Neorhizobium galegae bv. orientalis str. HAMBI 540: one gene and its partner. The protein of the gene in region 1 interacts with the protein of each later gene in a pairwise test. Links are inferred from orthologs where the notes say so. Each region holds a gene or a part of one and is shown in the gene's direction. Other genes may lie near its edges.

What was found.
Region 2: the proteins of rplK (region 1) and RG540_RS10680 interact in binary tests that used the Escherichia coli proteins (3 or more experiments, as listed by UniProt). The link is inferred for Neorhizobium galegae bv. orientalis str. HAMBI 540 from one-to-one orthologs.

The regions. Positions count from the first base shown.
Region 1 is NZ_HG938353.1:1,244,480-1,251,706, forward strand. What follows is about bases 4,027-6,826. They hold rplK (50S ribosomal protein L11), read left to right. Parts: upstream 4,027-5,110; coding sequence 5,111-5,542; downstream 5,543-6,826. Other genes in these bases: secE (preprotein translocase subunit SecE), read left to right, coding at 4,166-4,366; nusG (transcription termination/antitermination protein NusG), read left to right, coding at 4,382-4,912; rplA (50S ribosomal protein L1), read left to right, coding at 5,544-6,239; rplJ (50S ribosomal protein L10), read left to right, coding at 6,551-6,826. Also shown: 23S rRNA (guanosine(2251)-2'-O)-methyltransferase RlmB, read right to left, coding at 1-526; RG540_RS06355 (hypothetical protein), read left to right, coding at 1,180-1,674; tuf (elongation factor Tu), read left to right, coding at 1,954-3,129; RG540_RS32300 (hypothetical protein), read right to left, coding at 3,191-3,331; more of rplJ, read left to right, coding at 6,827-7,108; rplL (50S ribosomal protein L7/L12), read left to right, coding at 7,168-7,227. UniProt on the Escherichia coli protein: Forms part of the ribosomal stalk which helps the ribosome interact with GTP-bound translation factors.
Region 2 is NZ_HG938353.1:2,124,929-2,132,143, reverse strand. What follows is about bases 1,511-4,298. They hold RG540_RS10680 (50S ribosomal protein L11 methyltransferase), read left to right. Parts: upstream 1,511-2,359; coding sequence 2,360-3,238; downstream 3,239-4,298. Other genes in these bases: RG540_RS10670 (aminopeptidase P family protein), read left to right, coding at 3,879-4,298; RG540_RS32840 (hypothetical protein), read right to left, coding at 3,449-3,622; RG540_RS10685 (SCO family protein), read left to right, coding at 1,682-2,281; RG540_RS32360 (hypothetical protein), read left to right, coding at 1,511-1,561. Also shown: RG540_RS10690 (methyl-accepting chemotaxis protein), read right to left, coding at 1-1,131; more of RG540_RS32360, read left to right, coding at 1,406-1,510; more of RG540_RS10670, read left to right, coding at 4,299-5,711; RG540_RS10665 (AzlD family protein), read right to left, coding at 5,727-6,041; RG540_RS10660 (AzlC family ABC transporter permease), read right to left, coding at 6,043-6,762; pncA (bifunctional nicotinamidase/pyrazinamidase), read right to left, coding at 6,882-7,215. UniProt on the Escherichia coli protein: Methylates ribosomal protein L11.

The DNA.
Region 1 (7,227 bases):
GTCTCTGGGTGGTGATGACCGCGCCGGCGCCGAACGCGACCGCCGAACGCATGATCGCGCCGACATTATGCGGGTCGGTGACCTGGTCGAGAACCAGCAGAAGCGGACTTGCCTTTAGCGCTTCCAGCCGGCGCATGGGGAGGGGCCGCGTTTCCAGCATCACGCCCTGATGAATGGCCTCGGGGCCGAGCACCCTGTCGATATCCTGGGGCGAAACGAATTCGATCGGAAAGGACAATGTCTCCGGCTCGCCGATATCGAGCCGCGCGAAGGCGTTCTGGGTCACCGACAGCTTGATGAGCTTGCGCTCGGGATTGTCGAGGGCGGCGCGTACCGTGTGCAGGCCATAGAGGAAGACCTGTTCCGGCTGAAGCTGCGGCGGCTTCCAGTCCTTGTTGGATTTCGGCCGCTTCAAGGGCGGCGTCGGAATTTCTCCGCGCTCGCGCTTGGAGTCGCGCACCGCGCGCCGAAGCGTCGCATAATGGGTGTCACGGGTGGATTTGTCTTCTTTGTCGTCCTTGCTCATCAGGCCTTATAGCCATCCTCACTCTCCGGGCAAAGCCCTCGACGGGGAGGCGGGTCGAAAGTGCGACTGATTTATTTTCGTCATTTTTGCTTCTTCCTCGTGTTGACAGACGAGAACGAGGCGGTCATATACGCGGCGCAGATTGAGGGGCGGCAAGCTTCCAAGATCTGACGAACTTGGTCTCACGATCCGGACGAAAAACTGGAGAGATGCCCGAGTGGTTAAAGGGGACGGACTGTAAATCCGTTGGCTCAGCCTACGTTGGTTCAAATCCAACTCTCTCCACCATTCGTCTCTGATCGGACACCACATACCGCGGGTATAGCTCAATGGTAGAGCAGCAGCCTTCCAAGCTGAATACGCGGGTTCGATTCCCGCTACCCGCTCCATTTTACCTGATCATGATGAAGACCGGCATGTCACACGCTTGAAAGCGCGTCGACGGTCTCTGTCCGAGTCCGCCTTTCTTTTTTGCCGCGGCTGCCTTGTCATCTGCGCCGTGACTGCGGCGACGCACGTTCCTGCTGGAGCCTCGTTTTTCCGTGATCGCCTGGTATTGTCGCGATGATGCTCGTAACTTTTTAAAGCATCCCGGGTAGAAGCTTTTTCGCCGGCACAGAGGCCGCCCCACCACCAGCTATGGAAACTTGTCCATGAAGAAAATACTTGCCGCCGCAGCCCTTGCGACGATGCTCCTGCCGTCCGCGTCGTTTGCTGCGACCGTGCTTTTCCCGAGCGCCGCCCCCGTCGCGCAGATCACCATTCCGGATGCCTGGAACCCGGAAGAAACCGACAGCGGCATCCAGGCCAGTTCCGACGACGGCGCGATCTATCTGTCGATCGACGTCGCGAGCGCCGAGACCACCGATAAGGTCATCGAAGATGTGTTCTCTTTCCTCGGTGAAAATGGCGTCACGGTCGACCCGGCCACTCAGAAACAGTCCGAAGACACGTTCAACGGCATGAAGATGATCAATCTGGACTGGAGCGGCAAGGACAAGGACGGCGCCGTTTCGATCGGCGTCTCGCTCGTCGCGCCGAAGCCGGACAAGCTTCTCGTCATCACCTATTGGGGCACCAAGGGCGAACAGGAAAAGCACGGCCCAGAACTCGTCGCGCTCATCAACTCGCTGAAGCCGGCGAAGTAAGAGTCCAATCTGGCGCTCACTGAATAGAGGGCCGGCCGTCTCCCGCTTTGAGGGATGACGGTCGGCCCCTTGTTTTCCGGCTGTCATCTAAGCTGCATTGCCCAGTGGAGAGAACAACGCGGAACCGCTCCATCCATAGGGGGTTTCCGTTCGATTTACCCGGCTCCCCTTGTGCGGGCGCGCGTCGTAATTATGTCTTGCGCATTCTGGTGGAAAGCCTTAAACGGCGACACCAAACCCGGTCGCCGGGTCCACACTTATGTTCACAGGAAGCATTCAATGGCAAAGAGCAAGTTTGAGCGCAACAAGCCGCACGTCAACATTGGCACGATCGGTCACGTTGACCATGGCAAGACGTCGCTGACGGCCGCGATCACGAAGTACTTCGGCGAGTACAAGGCCTATGACCAGATCGACGCGGCTCCTGAAGAAAAGGCACGCGGCATCACCATTTCGACGGCGCACGTCGAATATGAGACGACTGCCCGCCACTATGCGCACGTCGACTGCCCCGGCCACGCCGACTATGTGAAGAACATGATCACCGGTGCGGCGCAGATGGACGGCGCGATCCTGGTTTGCTCGGCTGCCGATGGCCCGATGCCGCAGACCCGCGAGCACATCCTGCTCGCCCGTCAGGTCGGCGTTCCGGCAATCGTGGTGTTCCTGAACAAGGTTGACCAGGTCGACGACGCCGAGCTTCTCGAGCTCGTCGAACTGGAAGTGCGCGAACTTCTGTCGTCCTACGACTTCCCGGGCGACGACATTCCGATCATCAAGGGTTCGGCGCTGGCCGCTCTTGAAGATTCGGACAAGAAGATCGGCGAAGATTCGATCCGCGAACTGATGGCCGCTGTCGACGCCTACATCCCGACGCCTGAGCGTCCGATCAACCTGCCGTTCCTGCTGCCGATCGAAGACGTGTTCTCGATCTCGGGCCGTGGTACGGTCGTGACCGGCCGCGTCGAGCGTGGCATCGTCAAGGTTGGCGAAGAAGTCGAGATCGTCGGCATCCGCGCCACCACCAAGACGACGGTGACCGGCGTTGAAATGTTCCGCAAGCTGCTCGACCAGGGTCAGGCCGGCGACAATATCGGCGCTCTGATCCGTGGCGTCCAGCGTGACGGCGTCGAGCGTGGCCAGATCCTGTGCAAGCCGGGTTCGGTCAAGCCGCACACGGTGTTCATGGCAGAAGCCTATATCCTGACGAAGGAAGAAGGCGGTCGTCATACGCCGTTCTTCACCAACTACCGTCCGCAGTTCTACTTCCGCACGACGGACGTGACGGGCATCGTCGAACTTCCGGAAGGCACGGAAATGGTCATGCCTGGCGACAACGTGACCGTTAAGGTGACGCTGATCAACCCGATCGCGATGGAAGAAAAGCTGCGCTTCGCGATCCGCGAAGGCGGCCGTACCGTCGGCGCCGGCATCGTCGCTTCGATCGTCGAGTAATCGATAGCGACATTGGAATAGAGAAGGCCCTGCCGGCAACGGCGGGGCCTTTTGCTTTCGGTCAGCGTGTCGAAAACAGGTCGTTCTCGTAAGGGAAACGACCTACCGTCAGTCCGACATAGTCCAGATTGCCGAGCTCGTGGGATGGCGGCTCACCGGACACGCGATCCGCGGCGCCGTGGCCGTTCAGGGGGCTGGTCAAGCTCCCACCGTCGAGTTCGATGGGCCGCTATCGACCGCAGCACCCTTGAAGAGGGGCCAACATTCTGGCGCGCATACCGGGTAAGGGACGTGGGTGGGATCATCAGGCGCGACAAGTCCCCATCCGGTGACGGACTGCGGAAGAAGTGCGTCCCAGCCGACATCAGGTCTACCGACGTAAGTGTTGCGCCTATGCGAAGTCGATTCGCTTCTGCTGCCGGTTTTTTCGCCGAGACCGCTTGATCAATCATCCGGAAGCCTATCTGGAGCGGCCTTTGTGTCTTTCCTGACGACACCCGGTATGTCCCCGGACGAAGCCCAATCCTCCCGGCCTGGGCCCGCCAGCTTGATCTGCCGGGCAAGGAAATGCCGGAGCGGCGGGTGGAACCGGCGCTTTCGGTGGTCCGGTCTGCAGACGCATCCGACGGGTTGGGCCGAAAGCTCAGGTGAACGGCCCGGATATTAAAAATGCGCTTGCAAAGCGCAACGCATCCCCTTAAAGGGAGCGCCTAGCCAGTTGGCGGCGAGCCGGAGTTTCCGGTTTACGTTCCGCCAAGGTTGAAGGGGTGTAGCTCAGTTGGTAGAGCGGCGGTCTCCAAAACCGCAGGTCGTCGGTTCAAGCCCGGCCGCCCCTGCCATTTTCAGATGATTGGCGCGAGAATATCCGCAGCGGAATTGTCGGGAAATGGCCGTCGTGCAAAACGGCGAAATTTCATCGAACACTGTTTTCCCTCTTGTGTAAAGGGGAAGGGGTGTTTATGTAGGTCAAAACAGACACGCGGTGCGTGGGGCTGAGAGAGTTCAGCTTTACGTGCCGTAATTGCGTGGGCAATCTATGGCATCCAAAACCAATCCCGTTACGTTTCTGCGCCAAGTGCGCTCCGAGACGACGAAAATCCATTGGCCGTCTCGTCGTGAGACCATGATTTCCACGGCCATGGTTCTGGTTATGGTTGTGTTCGCTGCGCTGTTTTTCTTCGCTGCAGACCAGCTCATGGGATGGTTGCTCCGTCTCGTACTGAACGTCAGCGTTTGATTCTGGAGAATAAAGATGGCGGCGCGTTGGTACATCGTCCACGCATATTCTAATTTTGAGAAGAAGGTGGCAGAGGACATCGAGAACAAAGCTCGCCAGAAGGGGCTTGAGCATCTGTTCGAAAAGATCCTCGTGCCGACCGAAAAGGTCGTCGAGGTGCGCCGCGGCCGCAAGGTCGATTCCGAGCGCAAGTTTTTTCCGGGTTACGTCATGGTTCGGGCCAATCTGACTGACGAAGCCTATCACTTGATCAAGAACACGCCGAAGGTTACCGGCTTCCTCGGTTCCGACAACAAGCCGGTGCCGATCCCGGACTTCGAAGCCGACCGCATTCTCGGCCAGGTTCAGGAAGGTGTCGAGCGGCCGAAGTCCTCGATCACCTTCGAGATCGGCGAGCAGGTCCGCGTTTCCGATGGTCCGTTCGCGTCCTTCAACGGCACCGTACAGGATGTCGACGAAGAGCGTTCGCGCCTCAAGGTCGAGGTCTCGATCTTCGGTCGTGCGACCCCGGTCGAGCTGGAATACGCCCAGGTCGAAAAGGTCTGATGAATTTCGAAATGGGGCCTGCTGTTTGTGCAGCGGGTCTCGTGCGGCGTTTGCCGCAAGCGCGTGGGAGGAACGGTGCCTTAGCCGGGCATTTTGGCCGAACCACGCAACCGCAGCCGCCGGCGAAAGCCGGCATGTCGGGCCGGGAAACCGGTCTCTAATGAGCCGGGTAACCGGTCTCTCGAAAGGCAGAGAGTTATGGCTAAGAAAGTTATGGGCCACCTCAAGCTGCAGGTAAAGGCAGGGTCGGCCAATCCGTCCCCGCCGATCGGTCCTGCACTTGGTCAGCGCGGCATCAACATCATGGAATTCTGCAAGGCGTTCAACGCCGCCACGCAGGAAATGGAAAAGGGCATGCCGATCCCGGTCGTCATCACCTATTTCCAGGACAAGTCCTTCACCTTCGCGATGAAGCAGCCTCCGGTCAGCTACTGGCTGAAGAAGGAAGCGAAGATCACCTCGGGTTCGAAGACCCCGGGCAAGGGCGCCAAGGCTGGCACCCTGACCAAGGCTCAAATCCAGACTATCGCCCAGGCGAAGATGAAGGATCTGAACGCGGCCGATCTCGAAGGCGCAATGGCCATGATCGAGGGCTCCGCCCGCGCCATGGGCCTGGAAGTGGTGGCTTAACATGGTAAAGCTTGCAAAGCGTATTCAGAAGATCCGCGAAGGCGTCGATCCGACCAAGCTGGTCGCCCTGACGGAAGCCATTTCGATGGTCAAGGTTCGCGCCACGGCGAAGTTCGACGAAACTGTCGAAATCTCCATGAACCTCGGCGTCGATCCGCGTCACGCAGACCAGATGGTCCGCGGCGTGGTCAACCTGCCGAACGGTACAGGCCGTGACGTTCGCGTCGCCGTTTTCGCACGTGGCGCCAAGGCTGACGAAGCCAAGGCAGCCGGTGCAGACATCGTCGGCGCCGAAGATCTGGTCGAAATCGTCCAGGGCGGCAAGATCGACTTCGATCGCTGCATCGCCACTCCGGACATGATGCCGCTCGTCGGTCGTCTCGGTAAGGTTCTCGGCCCGCGCGGCATGATGCCGAACCCGAAGGTCGGAACCGTCACCATGGACGTCACGGGCGCCGTCAAGGCTTCCAAGGGCGGCGCTGTCGAGTTCCGCGTCGAGAAGGCTGGCATCATCCACGCCGGCATCGGCAAGGCTTCCTTCGAAGCCAAGGCTCTCGAAGAGAACATCAAGGCTTTCGCCGATGCGGTCATCAAGGCCAAGCCGGCTGGCGCGAAGGGCAACTACGTCAAGCGCGTAGCGATTTCTTCGACGATGGGCCCGGGCGTCAAGATCGATCCGTCGACCGTGACGATCTAAAGTTCTGTCCGGAGCCTTCGGGTTCCGGACTGCATGAATTCCTGGTCCTTCGGGGCCGGGAATTTCCCAGGGAAACCTGGGAATTCCTGTCCGAGATTGCGGGTGGTTTCGACCTTAATCACTTGATGCCTGCATGAGACGGGTAAGACCCGAGATTTTTGAGGCGCTAGCGCGCTTTACGAATTCGGTTCGAGCCTAGTGTGCCTTGTGCCTGGAGCCCCAGTGGCGACAGTGCGAGGGGACAGGATCCTCAAGCGTCGCTTGGGGTCCTAATCAAGGGATCCCTTGAGGCAAAGGCAACCCGATGGGGCCTGCAGGATTGCGGTCCCGTCAACTGGAGACAGACAGTGGAAAGAGCGGAAAAGCGCGAATTTGTCACGGAGCTGAACGAAGTCTTTAAGGCTTCTGGTTCGGTTGTCGTGGCCCACTATGCTGGTGTCACAGTTGCGCAGATGAACGATTTTCGTTCGAAGATGCGCGCTGCTGGCGGCACCGTCAAAGTCGCGAAGAACCGTCTGGCCAAGATCGCTCTTCAGGGTACGGAGTCGGAAGGGATGTCAAATCTCTTCAAGGGGCAGACGCTGATCGCATTCAGCGAAGACCCGGTAACGGCTCCGAAGGTCGTCATGGATTTCGCCAAGACCAATGACAAGATCATTGTTCTGGGCGGTTCCATGGGTGCAACCACGCTCACTGCGGATGCGGTCAAGTCGCTTGCGACCCTGCCTTCGCTGGACGAGCTTCGCGGCAAGCTGCTGGGCCTCTTGAATGCCCCGGCATCGCGTATCGCGACGGTTGTTGCAGCACCGGCAAGCCAGCTTGCCCGCGTGTTCGCGGCCTACGCCAAGAAGGACGAGGAAGCCGCTTAAGGCGGTTTTTCGCTGTTCATACCCAATCAAGTTCGAACCGAATATAAGGAACTATCAAAATGGCTGATCTCGCAAAGATCGTTGAAGACCTCTCTGCTCTGACCGTTCTGGAAGCTGCT
Region 2 (7,215 bases), 880 kb from region 1 along the record:
GGTCCGCTTCGCGAGGTCGTCGGCAGCGGAGCGCATCTGGTTCGCGTTTGCGCCGATGGAACTCGAGCTGGTGGCGACCTCGGTCATGACGTGGCGCAGACGCTCGACGACCCGGTTGAAATCGGCGCGCAGGCGCTCGAGATCACCACGGAAGGGCCGATCGAGGGCGGCCGCAAGATCGCCTTCGGAGAGGCGGTTGAGGGCGCTTGCAAGCGAATCGACTGCGAAGTGGAGCGCTTCGGCTTCGGCCTTCTGTTCGGACTCGCTCGTCTGCCGCCGGGTTTCGTTCTGGCGGCGTTCGTCTTCAAGATTGACCTCCAGGGTCTGGCGTTCGACGGCTGCAAGTCTGAAGACGTCGGTGGCGCGCGCCATTTCGCCAATCTCGTCGCCGAGATCTATGCCGGGCACGGGGGTGTTGTAGTCGCCGCCGATGATCCGCTGCATGCTGGCGCGAACGCCGTCGATGCCGCGCCGGATCGCGCCGCCGTGAATGCTCTGCAGGAACGCCATGGCGACCAATGCGATCAACCCGCAGCCGAGCTGCACATAGAGCGAGGTCGAGGAAAGCGTATTCGCCTCCTGGACGCGGCTGCGCACCAGTTTCTCGCCCGCGACGGCAGCCGTATCGAGCATTGCGCCAACCCGTTCGCCGGCACCGTCGATGGCGTCGTCGATCTTGTCATAGGCCTCTTCGGGCGCGCCGGTTTCGACCATTTTTCTGAGATCGACCTGGATCGCCGTCGAGAGAGCTGCGAGGTCCGTCTCGAAATTTGAGACGAGGCCTGGATTGCTGATTTCAGCCGCGAGTTTCTTCAGATTACCGACAGAGCTTTTCAGCTTGTCGGAAGAGTCCGCCATCGCCTTCAGCCGGCTCGGCTCGACACGTTTGTCGTCGCGGTCGACGATCGTGTCCATCGCTGCGAGAACGAGTTCTAGGTTGGCAATGCGCATGCCGTCGACCGTATCCACGTGCTCCTGGATATCGGTCGCGCGCTGCAGCGCTTCGTCGAGCTGTCTGCCTTCGTACCAGCCGACAAGCAGCATCGCGCCGATGCCGACAAAGGCGGAGCCTGCCAGCGTCCAGAGCCGGTGATTGACCGACAGCGTCTTGCGAAGGGGTTTTGCCGTCATGCTGTTGAAATTCCTCCCACGCCGGATCAGGTCCGGCAGACTGCAGATAGAGATGGAAACTGAGGGCGAACCGGTGTCGGCGACATCATGTCTTTTCGCGGTCGACATAGCGGCCCCTAGTGCGATGCGTGTTGCATCCTCACTCCCATTCGCCGCTACGAATCGTAAACCACGTTCGCCTTTATAAGATCTCAGACAGGTATTAATCTTACCCTAAACTTGTTCGAAGGTTGCGACCTTCTGAAAAGCCGGAAAGGGTGGTAGATTGAACGTTATGAACAGTACAATCGAGACTTATCGCCTGCCGCTGATCGCCGCCGTAAGCCTGCTCTTGCTCGGGTTCGGTGGTGTCGCCTTTTACGGTTGGCTCCGGTTCGGCTCTTCCATCCTGCTGACGCTTGGCGAAACCGGCCTTTCCTGGTGTTTCTGACCGGCCGCCGTTTCGTTGAGACAAATCAGCGCGATATCTTTCGAAAACGGCTTCTTGAATTGCTTCGCTGCCATCTCGGGTCTATCGATCCGTCATTAGGTCTGAGCTGAAGAGATACCGATGAAAAGCTTTCGCACCATCCTCTGGGTTGCCGTCGTGGCGCTTGCCGGCGTACTTGTCTGGCTGACGATGGAAGTGACGGGGTCGAAACAGCAGCTGGCAGAAGGTCCGTTCGGCGTGCCGTTCGAGCTCGTTGCCCAGAACGGCCAGCCGATCACCGAAAAGGCCTTCCAGGACAAGCCGACGGCGCTGTTCTTCGGCTTCACCCATTGCCCGGAAGTGTGCCCCACGACGCTGTTCGAGCTGAACGGCTGGCTGCACAAGGTCGATCCGGACGGCACCAAGCTCAACGGCTATTTCGTCAGCATCGATCCGGAGCGCGACAGCCCGGAACTGCTCGGTCAATATGTGTCCAATGTCACCGACCGGGTGAAGGGGATTTCCGGTCCGCCGGCCAAGGTCGAGGAGATGGCCAAGGGTTTCAAGGTCTATTTCAAGAAAGTCCCGGTCGATGAGAAGGCTCCGAACGGCGACTACACGATGGACCACACCGCCTCGGTTTTCCTGCTCGACAATGGCGGACGCTTCGCCGGCACCATCGCCTATGGGGAAAATCCCGACGTCGCGGTCAAGAAGCTCGAAAAACTCATCAAGGGCTGATACGTTTGACGTTGAAGCCGACACGGCTTCTGTGGCAATCCTCTCCGCCACCGTTTTGAACAGCTGAGAGACCCTTCCTTGAGCGAAATCCGCCTTTACGTCACGTCCACCGAAAAAGGTGCGGCCGAGATCCTCGATATCCTGTCGGAGGTTTTCGGCGAGGAGGACTTCGCCATCGCCACCACCGAGGTGGACGAGAAAAAGGACATCTGGGAAGCGTCCGTCTACATGCTGGCGGATGACGAGGAGGCGGTGCGCGAGCGTATCGCCGAGGGCCTTGCCCGAGCTTTTCCCGATCTTGAAATCCAAAGGGAGATCATCCCGGATATCGACTGGATCGCCAAGTCGCTGGAAGGGCTGAAGCCGGTGAGGGCAGGGCGGTTCATCGTCCACGGCTCGCACGACCGCAACAAGGTGAAGGTCAACGATATCGCCATCGAGATCGATGCGGGCCAGGCCTTCGGCACCGGCCATCACGGCACTACCGCCGGCTGCCTCGAAGTGATCGAGGAGGTGATGCGCGCAAGGACCGTCCGCAACGCGCTCGATCTTGGAACCGGAAGCGGCGTGCTGGCGATTGCGGTGCGCAAGCTGGCCAATATCCCGGTGCTCGCGACCGACATAGACCCAGTCGCTGTTCGGGTGGCCCGTGAAAATGTCCGCCGAAACGGCATCGCCACCGGCATACGGCTCGAGACCGCGCCGGGATTCCATTCGCCGGCATTCGGTCGGGAAGGACCGTTCGACCTGATCATCGCCAACATTCTGGCACGGCCGCTGATGAAGATGGCGCCGCAGCTCGCGGCACATCTGGCGCCCGGCGGTTCGGTGATCCTCTCCGGCATTCTGGCTACACAGCGCTGGAAGGTGCTGGCCGCCTATAGCGGCGTCCGTCTCGCCCACGTCCGCACCATCTGGCGTAATGGCTGGGTCACGATCCATCTGCGCCACGATTGACTGGTTTGCGGTGCAGTATTGAATTCTTCGCATGACTTCTGGGGCCGGACAGCAAAAAGGCGGCACCGGTGGCGCCGCCTTGCGATCAGTTCTGAAACTGATCTACCCGCGAGCGTGAGGAGGGAGATGCTCGAGCGGGCCTCGTATCCTGATAGCCGGGGCGGGTGAGGGAGGAGAGCCCGCGCCGGCCAAATGATCAGAATACGTAGCTTAGAATACGTAGTTCTGGGCGCCCTTGCGGCGCAGTTCTTCACGGCTGGTGCCGAGGCCCTTCAGCGTTTCGTCGTCAAGGCCCAGCAGGGCGCCGTTGACGTAACGGGCAACCTGACGCTCGCGAGCTTCGACCATGCGGTTGAAGGCATTGCGGAAGAAAGAGTTGGCCATGGAAGCGATCCTTTTGATACGGGCCTTGTTCGGCGCCCGTTCGATGATGTGAATATAGCGATTGCTGCACCGCACAGTGAGAGGGGTTCTCTCATTGGTGGTATGCGTTTGCTGCATATGAAGGCTATGTCGGCGCCAAACGCATTGAGCAGATGCACAATCGCCGATCATCTCCGGCTCGGCTGGCAATGTCTGCCGAAGATCGGCTAACATGATCGCAGCCTCTCGGAATCAAGCAGCCCGGAAACTCAAGCCTATGTTCCAATCCTTCGAAGTGAAGTCCGCCCCGCAGTTCGGCCGCGATCGCGTCAGCGCGCTCAGGGCGAAATTCGCCGATCTCGGCATTGACGGTTTTCTTATTCCCCGTGCCGATGAATACCAGGGCGAATACGTGCCGGCCTCCGCCGAACGCCTGTCCTGGCTCACCGGTTTCACCGGATCGGCCGGCATGGCGCTCATCACGCAACGTGAGGCTATCGTTTTCGTCGATGGACGTTACGTCACCCAGCTTGCCGAACAGGTGGACGGCTCGATGTTCACCGCTGGCGATCTCGTCAACGAACCGCCGCATGTCTGGCTGCCGCGCCACGGCGCCAAAGGTTTCCGGCTCGGTATCGATCCGTGGCTGCATGCGGGCGCGGAAGTGCGGCGGCTGGAAAAGGCGCTTGCCGAGATCGGCGGTTCGCTGGTGCTGCTCGACGCCAATCCGCTCGACGCGATCTGGGCCGATCGTCCCGCCGAGCCGCTCGGCGCCGTGTCGATCCAGAAACAGGAGCATGCCGGCACCCTGGCGAGCGAGAAGATTGCGGCGATTGCGAGCCAGGTGAAGGAGAAGGGGGCGGGCGCGGTGGTCATCGCCGACCCGACATCGGTCGCCTGGATCTTCAACATCCGCGGCGATGACGTGCCGCACACGCCCTATCCGCTGTCGCGGGCGATCATCCCGGCCGAGGGCAAGGCGGAAATCTTTCTTGATCAGATGAAGACCGGCATCGAACAGGCCGCCTACCTGGCTCAGATTTGCGTGCAGCGCCCGCCTTCGGAATTCCTGGCGCGGCTTGCGGCCTTCTCGGCGGACGGCGCAAAGATCCTGATCGATCCCGAGTTGACGCCGCTGGCGCTCACCAAAGCGATCACGGCCGCCGGCGGCGAGGTGGTCGAGGCTTCCGATCCGGCAAAACTGCCGCGCGCCTGCAAGAACCGCGAGGAGCTCGACGGCTCGGCCAAGGCGCATCTGCAGGATGGCGCGGCGATGGTCGAATATCTCTGCTGGCTCGACGCCCAGGCGCCCGGCACGATCACCGAGATCGATGCGGTCAAGGCGCTGGAGGCGACCCGCGCCCGCATCGGCCAAAACATGCAGAACCCGCTGAAGGACATTTCCTTCGATACGATCTCCGGCGCGGGCGAACACGGCGCGGTCATCCACTACCGGGTGACGACCGAGACCAACCGCAAGCTCGAAGCCGGCGAGCTTTTCCTGGTCGATTCGGGCGCGCAATATGTCAACGGCACGACCGACATAACCCGCACGGTCGCGGTCGGCGCGGTGCCCGAAGAACACAAGCGTTTCTTCACGCTGGTGCTGAAGGGCATGATCGGCATCAGCACGGCGCGGTTTCCGAAGGGCACCCGCGGCTGTGATCTCGATCCGCTCGCCCGCATCGCGCTCTGGAAGGCCGGCGGCGACTATGCACATGGCACCGGCCACGGCGTCGGCTCATATCTCTCGGTGCATGAGGGACCGCAGCGGATCTCACGGCTGGCGACCCAGGAACTGCTGCCCGGCATGATCCTCTCCAACGAGCCTGGTTATTATCGTCCCCGCTCCTTCGGGATCCGCATCGAGAACCTGATCTATGTGAAGGCGGCCGAGGATATCGACGGCGGCGACCAGCCGATGCTCGCCTTCGAGACGCTGACCTGGTGCCCGATCGACCGCCGCCTCGTGCTGCCTGACCTAATGACCGCCGAGGAACTCGGCTGGCTGAACGGCTACCACGCCGCCGTGCGCGAAAAGCTGCTGCCGCTGATCGACGACGAGGCGGTCAAGACCTGGCTGGTAAAGGCGACAGAGCCGCTTTCCTGAAGCAGGTGCCGTTAATCAGAAGCCCAGGAGGTGGCGGCAGATCATCGCTGCCGCCCAGCCGGCGCCGAGTAGCAAGAGACCCGGATACCGGATGCCGACCACGAGCGCGGCCAGCATGGCGATCTTGACGTCCCAGCCGCCGTTGAAGAAGGCGGGGGCGACGAGCGTGGTCAGGACTGCTGCCGGCACGGCGTTGAGAGCCTGCTCCATGCGCGGCGGGATCGTCTTCATCCGGGTGATCAGCACATACCCGCCGATGCGGGTAAGGTAGGTCGCGACCGCGGCGGCCAATATCAGCAGAACCATGTCCATCGAGATGAGGTCGCTCATGTCAGCTCTCCATCTCGGCGGCGGCGTTCGCTGGCACGGAATCGGTGGACAGCGGCAGGAACGCTGCGACGACGACCCCGACCGCAGCACCGATGCTGACATGCCAGGGCGAGCCGACGAAATGATAGCCGAGCACCGAACCGAGCGCGCTTGCCACCACCACCGGATAAAAGCCCGGCTTGCGGCGGAAGCCGATGACCAGACCGAGGAAATAGACCGGCAGCAGCACGTCGATCGCAAGCGACCGCGGATCGCCCATCATCCGCCCGAAAAACGCGCCAACGACGCTGAAGAACAGCCAGGGGAAATAAATCGCAGCGCCGAAGCCGATATACCATCGGAAGCTGACGCCCTGGCCGCTTTCGCCGCGCTTCACGGCTTCCGCGAATTGCGGATCCGTCAGCACGAAGAAGGTGAAGAATTTCTGGACCGGCGTGAAATGGGTAATGTATCGGGTCAGCGCCGCCGAATAGAGGATATGGCGAAAATTGACGGCGAAGACGGAGAGCACGATCAGCCACGGCGCCACATGGTGGCCGAAAAGCTCGATGCCGACGAGCTGGCTGGCGCCGGCATAGACTGTCGCGCTCATCAGCCCGGCTTCCATGACCGAGAGGCCGTTGTCGCTTGCCACGGCGCCGAACAGCACCGCGAAGGGCGCCGAGGAGAGGGCGATGATAAGCCCACCCCTGACACCCAGGTTGAATTCGCTGCGATTCATTGGATAAATCCTTTTCGCACCGGCTTTAGAGCCCTGCGGGACCTCGCGCAATTCAATTGGGCTGATGGAACGATCGATTCCGCTGAACTATGGAGCTCCGGCGCCCTCGATGCCGCCGATCAGTCGGCGAGGATGTCCTTGCTCGAAACGATGCCGATGCCTTTTGCTCTCATCTCGGCGATGGCGCTCTTCACGCCTTCCGGATCGATGCCACGGCTGGCATCCTCGATGAAGCGCACTTTTACGCCCGGCAGCATTTCCACGGCGTCAAGAGCGGAAAATTTCACGCAATAGTCGGTTGCGAGCCCGCAAAGATCGAGTTCGGTCACCTGCTGGGCTCCGAGATAGCCGGCGAGGCCCGTTGTTGCGGCCTGGTCGTTGTCGCGGAAGGCGGAATAGCTGTCGACAGCAGGGTTCTCGCCCTTCTGCTGGATATAGTCGACGGCATCGATG